Regions from separate parts of the Shewanella sp. BF02_Schw genome, predicted to be linked through region 3. Evidence: predicted binding sites of a transcription regulator. Region 3 holds the regulator's gene; each other region holds the start of a gene.
The links. The regulator ArgR, encoded in region 3, controls arginine synthesis, uptake and breakdown. The targets are predictions, from matches to a motif close to ANTGAATANNTATTCANT.

Region 1: a site for ArgR is predicted at 1,750-1,767, ahead of HNW13_RS01925 (YjiH family protein). Genes of this name have one in related genera too.
Region 2: a site for ArgR is predicted at 1,991-2,008, ahead of argA (amino-acid N-acetyltransferase). Genes of this name have one in related genera too.

Annotation. Positions count from the first base shown of each region.
Region 1 covers NZ_JABKAW020000001.1:399,022-402,312, reverse strand. The annotation lists gene HNW13_RS01935 (peptidase U32 family protein) at 1-616, shown strand, start outside; gene HNW13_RS01930 (U32 family peptidase) at 626-1,567, shown strand; gene HNW13_RS01925 (YjiH family protein) at 1,935-3,287, shown strand.
Region 2 covers NZ_JABKAW020000006.1:215,059-218,349, forward strand. The annotation lists gene radC (DNA repair protein RadC) at 406-1,083, shown strand; gene rpmB (50S ribosomal protein L28) at 1,205-1,441, shown strand; gene rpmG (50S ribosomal protein L33) at 1,448-1,621, shown strand; gene argA (amino-acid N-acetyltransferase) at 2,100-3,291, shown strand, end outside.
Region 3 covers NZ_JABKAW020000007.1:182,990-186,280, reverse strand. The annotation lists gene HNW13_RS20780 (hypothetical protein) at 1-342, opposite strand, end outside; gene HNW13_RS20775 (GNAT family N-acetyltransferase) at 391-939, opposite strand; gene HNW13_RS20770 (hypothetical protein) at 943-1,161, opposite strand; gene HNW13_RS20765 (META domain-containing protein) at 1,284-1,709, shown strand; gene argR (transcriptional regulator ArgR) at 1,876-2,346, shown strand; gene HNW13_RS20755 (Dyp-type peroxidase) at 2,409-3,291, opposite strand, start outside.

The sequences.
Region 1 (3,291 bases), on a different contig from region 3:
TCAACAAGCTTTTAATATCGAACGAGCAGTATTGCCACGAGTGTTGTCGATTAAACAGGTTAGAGATTTAGCTAAAGTGAGCCCTGTTGAGCTTGAAGTATTTGCTTTTGGTAGTTTATGTATCATGGCTGAAGGACGCTGCCATTTATCATCATATGTAACAGGACAATCTCCTAATACCGGCGGCTCATGTTCCCCGGCTAATCATGTGCGTTGGCAAGATGCCGGTAGCGATAAATTGACCCGACTCAATAATGTATTAATCGATAAAGCTGATGCTAACCAACAACTGGGTTATCCAGTGGTCTGTAAAGGCCGTTATGTTGCTGAGTACGATCATGATGCAAAGTATTTACTGGAGTCACCTACCAGTTTAAACACCTTAAGCTTATTACCCGAGCTCGCCCAAGCGGGAATTAAATCACTTAAAATAGAAGGACGTCAGCGAAGCCCTGCTTACGTCAGCCAAGTCACCCACGTTTGGCGTAGCGCTATCGACACTTATTTAGCTAACCCCGAGTCTTTTTGCGAGCAACCACAATGGTCGCAAGCGTTAGCAAAAGTATCCGAAGGACAAATCACTACATTGGGCGCTTATGAGCGTCAATGGCAATAAGGTTTTACAATGAAAATATCTCTCGCTCCAATTAGTTACTGCTGGTCAAAATCTGACGTTGAGCACTTTTATCAGCAAGTAGCATTGAGTAACATCGATAGCGTTTATTTAGGTGAAACCGTATGTAGCCGCCGCCGTGAACTGAAGTTTAACGACTACCTAGATCTCGCCAATATGCTCAAGTCTCATGGCAAACATGTGGTGTTATCAACCATGGCTTTGATAGAAGCGCAATCTGAGCTTAATGAACTGAAACGAGCTATTGATAATGGTGATTTTAGTATCGAAGCGAATGATATGGCTGCAGTACATTATGCGCACCAAGCGAAAGTCCCCTTTGTATGTGGGCCAACAATCAATAATTACAATCGGACCAGTCTTGATTTATTGCACCAAAAAGGGATGTACCGTTTTGTCATGCCTTGTGAATTATCACAGCAGTGGTTAAACACCGTCATCAATCAAGGTGATAAACCCGCTTTTGAAATAGAGGTGCTCGGTCACGGCTATTTACCCTTGGCACATTCTGCACGCTGTTTTACCGCCAAACATTACCAATTGCCAAAAGATAAGTGTCAAACTATTTGCCAACGCCATAGCAAAGGCTTACTGGCTCAAACTCAAGAGTCACAACCGTTACTCCGCTTAAATGGCATTCAAACTCAATCTGCGGCGCAGGTAAACCTGATTAACCAAATTCCACAAATGATAGACATGGGGATTGATTATTGGCGTATATCCCCCAATAAATTAGCCGATATAGCCATGGGTTCAGAACTTGCTGATGTATTAACACAAATAACAGAAGAGCCGCTTAATAGTAAATCGCTAATTAATAAACAGTTTAATGACAATAAACAGGCATCGATTATCAATCATCATTGCAATGGCTATTGGTTAGGGTTACCGGGCATGGACTATTCCCTTGAGCCCAATACTCCAGCGAGTTAACCTTATAAACGCTACTTGATAGCCATTAATAAAAGTGGTCATGAACCGTCATCATATCCATGTTTATTAATGGCATACAAACCATAAAAAAGTGCTAGATCCAAAGATAACACACACCCGCAACAAAGTTTCAACAGGCTGATTAAATTAGATTTTAACCATATACCCCAACAATTTCTTAAAGTAAATATCTACTCACATTTAACTAATATCTATTCGATTAAGTTATCATTTTACATACAGCAAATAAGGGGGTAACCTTGCCTACCCAAAAAAACAACTGAATGGACATTCAATTTTGGTCCATAATAAACAGTTGGGTAGCACAGCTGGCCAACTTAGAACACATAAGTAAGGTGTATTTAACGTGACACATAAAAAACATAACATTAAAACAATTCTCACCTTTATTATTCCGTCACTGATTGGCTTGTTACTGTTCATGACGCCTATCAATGTCGAAGGTTCGATTACCATTCCGATTGCAATCATCTCAAAAGCGTTGCAAAGCCAAATGGGCAGTTCGATTCAGCTTATTGTTACCTGCATTGTAGTATTAATGGCATTGGCCTCGTTACTCACACAGCTCATTAATCCTAAATTCGTGCGTAAAAGTACTTTTTTACGCACTTTACTGAAAGTGAATTTATTTTGGTTAGCGGTGCGCATTCTAGGCGCAATTTTTATCGTCATGGTTTATTTGCAAGTGGGCCCCGAAGCGATTATTTCATCGGCCACGGGTGGCTTAGTTCTGAATGATTTAGTACCTGTACTATTTTCAGTATTTATTTTTGCTGGCATGTTATTACCGCTATTGCTCAATTTTGGTTTATTGGAGTTTTTTGGCACATTATTAACCAAAGTAATGCGCCCAATATTCAATTTACCTGGTCGCAGTGCTATTGACTGCATGGCATCTTGGTTAGGCGATGGCAGTGTGGGCATTTTAATGACCACTAAACAATACGAAACCCGTTTCTATACTGCACGCGAAGCTGCTGTTATTGGTACAACCTTTTCTGCCGTATCGATAACCTTTAGCCTAGTGGTGATATCACAGGTCAAACTTGAGCACTTGTTTGTGCCGTTCTATCTGACAGTGTGCTTAGCTGGTTTTGTTGCTGCAATAATAGTCCCTAAATTACCGCCGCTATCATGGAAGAAAGATCTGTATATTGATAATACCCCTCGCCATGAAGATGACGAAACGATCCCAGCCAATCATGGTGTGTTTTCGTGGGGATTTGATCAAGCAATGCAACGCGCATCTTCTGCAGGTGGCATTAAGCATGTGCTAACGGAAGGGATTAAAAACGTTGTCGATATGATATTCGGGGTTATCCCTGTTGTTATGGCTATTGGTACCGTCGCATTAGTGTTGGCTGAGCATACGCCTATTTTTAATTACTTAGGTATGCCATTTATTCCGCTGTTAGAACTGCTGCATATTCCAGAAGCTACCGAAGCCTCGAAAACGATTGTGGTAGGGTTTGCCGATATGTTTATCCCATCCATTTTGGCCAGCTCTATAGAATCAGATTTGACCCGTTTTGTTATTGCTGCTTTATCGGTTACTCAGCTTATTTATATGAGCGAGGTAGGTGCTCTTTTAATTGGTAGTAAAATACCGGTTAACTTTTTTGAGCTATTCGTTATCTTTATTCTACGAACCTTAGTAACACTACCGATTATTGCATTAATGGGTCATTTACTGATTTAGTTGA
Region 2 (3,291 bases), on a different contig from region 3:
AATACCAATCCTATTAAATATGTGATCTTTCAGCGGGAGTTCAAAGTGCTGTAGGCAAGGCAGATGATTGAAGCGAATAGTGATTCTATTTTGAAAACATCTAACGAAGCATAAAGTACTTTGAAACCCGCCAGAAAGGAGTCTCTCAGGTATTCCACTTCTGTGTTGCATCGATTTAAAAGGGAACAGCCATTTCTACATCAATGCGCCTTGAATTAAAAAACCTGAGAGACTCTGAACTGATCAGATATTTAATGAGATTGGTATAAGCAATTCGAACTCTATTTTTGAAAAAGACAACAATTCGTTATTGGTACTGTGCTTGCTGATTCTGTGTTGTTTTTGTTATTCAGAGTCGACTTAATGCGTTTAATGGCATCGCCACATTGAATATAAGGGACATTCATGGGAATTAAAGATTGGCCACAAGGAGAAGGACCGCGAGAAAAATTATTGCTCAAAGGTGCAGGGCATCTTTCGGATGCAGAATTGCTTGCGGTGATATTACGTAATGGTCTGGCAGGGCAAAATGCGGTCGATTTAGCCCGAAACATGATTAATCAGTTTGGTGGTTTGCGCAGTTTACTGAGCGCACCTAAAAGCCAAGTATGTAAATTAGCCGGTGTTGGGCCGGTAAAATATGCTCAATTACAGGCTGCAGCGGAAATTTCTAAGCGAATTGCCCATGAAAATCTACAAAGAGGGCAAATTTTGACAAATCCTGATTTAACTCGGGACTATTTAATGAGACAATTGGCAGACCGATCCTATGAAGTGTTCGCCTTACTATTGTTGGATACCCAACATAGAGTCATTCAATTTGTAGAATTATTTCGTGGCACCATCGATTCTGCTTCTGTTTATCCTCGCGAGGTTGTAAGCCTTGTTTTGGAGAAAAAAGCGGCAGCGGTAATTGTGTGTCACAATCACCCGTCTGGCATTGCAGAGCCAAGTCAGGCTGATCGGCGAATAACTGAGCGAATAAAAAATGCATTGGCAACCATAGATGTTTCTTTGTTAGATCATATGGTTGTAGGTGATCAGGAGATAGTCTCCTTTGCCGAGCGTGGGTGGATTGTATAAACACTGCTTGATCTTCTATGGTCAATCGTGTATAAAATGCGCCCTCTTTGTGCCTCGGGCGACGGCCATACGAGGCACATTAATGCTCGAGCGTTAAAAATTTGTTTTGGAGAAGATTGACATGTCAAGAGTATGCCAAGTAACTGGCAAGAAGCCAATGGTTGGTAACAACCGTTCGCACGCAAAAAATTCGACTCGTCGTCGTTTTTTACCTAACCTACAAAACCACCGTTTTTGGTTAGAAGAAGAAAAGCGTTTCGTGCAATTACGTGTATCTACTAAAGGTATCCGTATTATCGACAAGAAAGGTATTGAAGTGATTGTTAAAGAACTTCGTGCCCGTGGCGAGAAGGTATAATAGAAAATGGCTAAATCTAAAGGTAATCGTGAGAAGATCAAATTAGTATCTAGTGCTAAAACTGGTCACTTCTACACTACTGAAAAGAACAAGCGTAACATGCCTGAAAAAATGGAAATCAAGAAATTTGATCCAGTCATTCGTCAGCACGTTATGTACAAAGAAGCTAAAATCAAGTAATTGATTTTTGATTCTTAAAAAAGCCCCTTAATTGGGGCTTTTTTTATGCCTGTTTGAAAATAGTCTATACTGAATCGAACAATAATCAGCTGAGTAAACACCGTTAGTCAGGTTCTGAATTTAGTCTATACAGCAGCTGTTTATGTCTCGAGGTACATGGCTAATGTCATTGGATTTTATTGAGCCATTTCCGCATGGTGATATCGCCATTATGTTGAAATATTGCTATACAGATGTGATGCAAATATCATAATTAAATGCGTAAAGTATTATTAACGACTAAAACAAGCTAACTTTTTGGCTGTAATGATTTTTTCATAATAAATTGAGACACTGTGTTTTACTTAAAGTGAAATAAAATGCTTTAAAAGTGAATTAAAATGCAATACCATTCTTTTTTGATACAGCAAACCGTCATGTGGCATTTATTGTCATCGTCATTAATGAACATCAAACCTATACCGAGGTGAATTTGCCCGTGAGAACCACTGAATTAGTTGATGGATTTCGTCATTCTGCACCCTATGTTAATGCTCATAGAGGTAAAACTTTTGTCGTTATGTTGGGTGGCGAAGCATTAGCGCACCCACAATTCCGCGGTATTTTAAATGATGTGGCTTTGTTGCATTCACTTGGGATTGAGGTGGTATTAGTTTATGGAGCAAGACCACAGATTGATGCAGGTTTAAAGGCGGCTGGAATTGAACCGGCATATCACAATGGTATTCGTATTACCGATGATGAAACCCTGAAGATTATCAAGCAGGTTGCTGGGGCGACTCAATTTGATATTACTGCTAGGTTGTCGATGAGCTTAGGCAATACGCCAATGCAAAATGCGCAAATAAACCTTGTGAGTGGTAATTTTGTTATTGCACAACCATTAGGTGTAGATGACGGTGTCGATTTTTGTTTAAGTGGCAAAGTGCGTCGTATTGATGCGCAAGGCTTACGTCGTCAATTAGACAATAACGGTATTGTGTTAATGGGGCCAATTGCCGCTTCTGTTACAGGTGAAAGCTTTAACCTGACCGCTGAAGAAGTTGCGACCCAAGTAGCGATTAAGTTAAAGGCCGATAAGATTATTGGTTTTAGTGATACCAACGGCCTTATCGGTAAAAATGGTGAAGTGATTGCCGAGCTGATGCCGGACGATATTGAAGAAATGCTCAAGACGATGGCTGTAGATGACCATACTTCAGTTGGCACCGTTGCATTCTTAAAAGCCAGTATTGAAGCATGCCGCCGAGGTGTACCTCGTTGTCACTTAGTCAGTTATTTAGAAGATGGTGCGTTACTGCAAGAGTTGTTTTCACGCGAAGGGATCGGTACCCAAATTGTTACCCAAAGCGCCGAACGTTTACGTAGAGCGACTATTAGCGACATAGGCGGTATCTTAAACCTTATTCGCCCATTGGAAGAACAAGGCATTTTGGTGCGTCGCTCACGCGAGCAACTCGAGATGGAAATTGAACAGTTTATGCTGGTTGAGCGCGACAACTTAGTGATTGGTTGTGCAGCTTTGTATCCGTTTGAAGAAGACAATGCGGGTGAGTTTGCGTGTTTAGTGGTTCATCCTGATTATCGCGATGCTGATCGTGGTAGCATTTTGCTTAATAACATTATTGGCCAAGCTCGCGTGCGTGGTTATTCACGTCTATTTGCGTTAA
Region 3 (3,291 bases):
ATGTGAACTTTCAATACACATAAACGACACTTGTTGCATTGTCATTACGGGCACTACTTTGACACTGATAGACGCTAAGTTAATCCGCTCGACATCGGTAAATAGCGTAATCGCTGCTTGATAATTATTGGTTACGCCACAAAATAGCCACATGTCTTGCCAGCGCACAAAATACCCCGATAGCTGCAATTGCGGATCATCTGGATTTTGTAAATCGGCTTCAACACACTCATACAACTCTGTCGCATCAGTCAACACCGCGGCTATTAGCTTCATATTGTCAAATGCAGATAATCTTAAATCCAAATAGGGTGAAAAGAGTGCTTCAAAGTTAGTACTCATAATATTCCTCATAAATAACCACTTTATCAACACCCCTTAGTATAACGATCACGTAATATTAGCTGTGGCCAGTAAACAATAATCACGTTGTTCAAAACGAAATTGATCAATCTCTGTCATTGCGGCTTTTTGTTGATGTGCTGCCAACGAACGCGCATTGTCAGCGGCAACATACGTCACCATAAATGGAAAGGTATCTGCCACTTGTTTTTTTAATTCGGTAACCAGCGCCGAAAAAACTCCCTGGCCGCGTTTTGATTCTTGTATCCAAACGGGTCCATATTGGCACGTGTTAGTCGTCGATAAAGCTTGTCCATTTAAATCGGCAAACTTAAGTTTTTGAATAATATGTCGGTACAATGGTTGCGAGGAAAAAAATGACCATTTTGCCGCCATCACATATCCAATGATCACCCCTTGCTCTTCAGCTACGATAAACCAATGTTGATTTATCAACTGGCTCACCTCTGCTTTGGTAAATGAATGAGCATGAAGTTGGCTATTTGAACCTACCAACTCATCATCAACATGGGCTCGTTCTAACTGCACAATAGCAGCAACATCGGTTAATAACGCCTTACGGATAATAAATGACAATGATTATTCCTTTGACCCTGAATTGGGAGATTGTTTCTTAGCCCATTCTATCACTAGCGCAACGGGCAGCGGAGACATAATTAGTGTTCCCACGCCAATGAGTGAAGCAATGACCAACATCCCACTGACTTGTTGACCGATATCACTTTGCCAATATAAGCCGACACCCACCAACAACATGATTAAACCGACGAAATGTAACACTTTAACTAATTTGATCATTTGCGACTCTTTAATACGTTAAATAATGTTCATTAATCCAAAACATTACAATTATTTACGCTCTTATTCACACTCAAGTAGTAGAATAACGGCAATTTTTTGGTATATGGAAATCTCTCAACATGATAAAGCATATTCTCGGCGCCACTGTTATATTTTTAGGCCTTAGTGCTTGTCAAAGCCACACTCAAATTGTCTCAAATGAACAATTAATTGGTACTTGGCATGTAGAAGTCGTCCTCGACACTCCTACCATTAATAATAGCCCAGCAAATTTAGTTTTTGCTCCAAACGGTGAACTGACAGGTAATAATAGTTGTAATCAATTTTTTGGTCGTTACGCCCAACAAGGTCACTTGCTTCAACTTGCACCATCAGGTTCGACTATGAAAGCCTGTATCGATAGTTTAATCACCCAAGAAGCTGAACTGATGCAAGCGATTTCATTGGTAGAACAAGTTGATTTCTCTAAAGGAAAACTCAATCTATTGTCTATAAATGGTGATACGCTATTGGTACTGACAAAACAATCGTTACCCTTATCCTAAAGCCTATGGTTTAAATGAGTCGCCGGATTAGTTATTAGTGTCAGTTTAAAGTTCCATTAAAAAATGAATTTTTATTCAATAAATCTGATTCTTTCTTGACTTAATAAGTCAATCTATTCAAAATGTGCTAGATTTTTGAATAACAACTATAAGATGAATTATCACTATGCCAGCGACAAGAAATCAGGATGAGCTCGTACGCACTTTTAAAGCGATTCTCAAAGAAGAACGTTTTGGAAGCCAAAGCGAGATTGTTAATGCGCTTCAAGCCGAAGGATTCGGTAATATTAATCAATCTAAAGTATCACGTATGCTCAGCAAATTTGGTGCTGTACGCACTCGCAACGCTAAGCAAGAGATGGTGTATTGCCTCCCTGCCGAGCTAGGCGTACCTACTGCGGGTAGCCCAGTTAAAAATTTGGTATTGGATGTCGATCATAACCAAGCCATGATCGTGGTAAGAACTAGCCCTGGTGCTGCGCAATTAATCGCCCGTTTGCTCGACTCAATAGGCAAACCAGAAGGGATATTAGGTACTATTGCCGGTGATGATACTATTTTCATCTGTCCAGCAAGTATTAAAACCATTGATGAGACATTAGAAACGGTTAGATCTTTATTCAACTATAGTGAATAAAAAACCATTTCAATAAAAAAGCAATGCCATGGCATTGCTTTTTTATTACCTAAAACTGGCGTTTACGCATCATCAAATTGAGTTAAAAAATCCAATGATGGCACAAAGAAAGACGATCCAGTCAGCGCTTTAGTAAACAACATCAAATGATCATGATTCCCGTGACCATCACCGTGCACCATACTGCGGAGCATTTGTTCGAAGTGATCCGGTGTACGACATACTGAAATAAACATCAATCCTTGTTCTCTAATCGAACCATATGGCATGCTTTGACGTAAAATTTCTAATGCGTTACCGTGTGGATCTTTTAAGTTAACTCGTTTTGTGTGGCTGGTTAATGGCTTATCTTCTGATTCATACTCAATATCATCAACTTTGGTACGACCAAAAATATCTTCTTGTTTTTTAAGCGGTAAACGATGCCACTTACTTAAGTTATGCATGTATTTTTGGACATGAACATAACTACCAGAGACAAATTCTTGATCTTCATCACCGACAAGTGCAACTTGTTGACGATGGCGTCCTTTAGGGTTTTCAGTACCATCAACAAAACCTGTTAAGTCACGACTGTCCATAAAGCGAAAGCCACGTTCCTCATCGACTAACTCGACCAAATCTTCAAACATTTGGTTTATTTCATTGGCGACAAGATGCAAAATATCATAGCGATCACAACGGATATGAATAAACAGATCATATTCCATTGCAGGTGCATCACGGTTACCTTCACTCATGGCCGGAAAAGGTTTTAATAATGCAGGGCGAGATTCTGGATAAAAGGTATCCCAAAAATTAGCCCCAATACCCACAAAGCCATTAAAAGCACTGTCGGCATATTGATCCGTGAGTTCATAAATATACTGCGCTACATTAGCAATAGATGGGCGTAACTGATCTTCAACACCATCGTTGGCATTAAACATCAAGTACACACTGTGT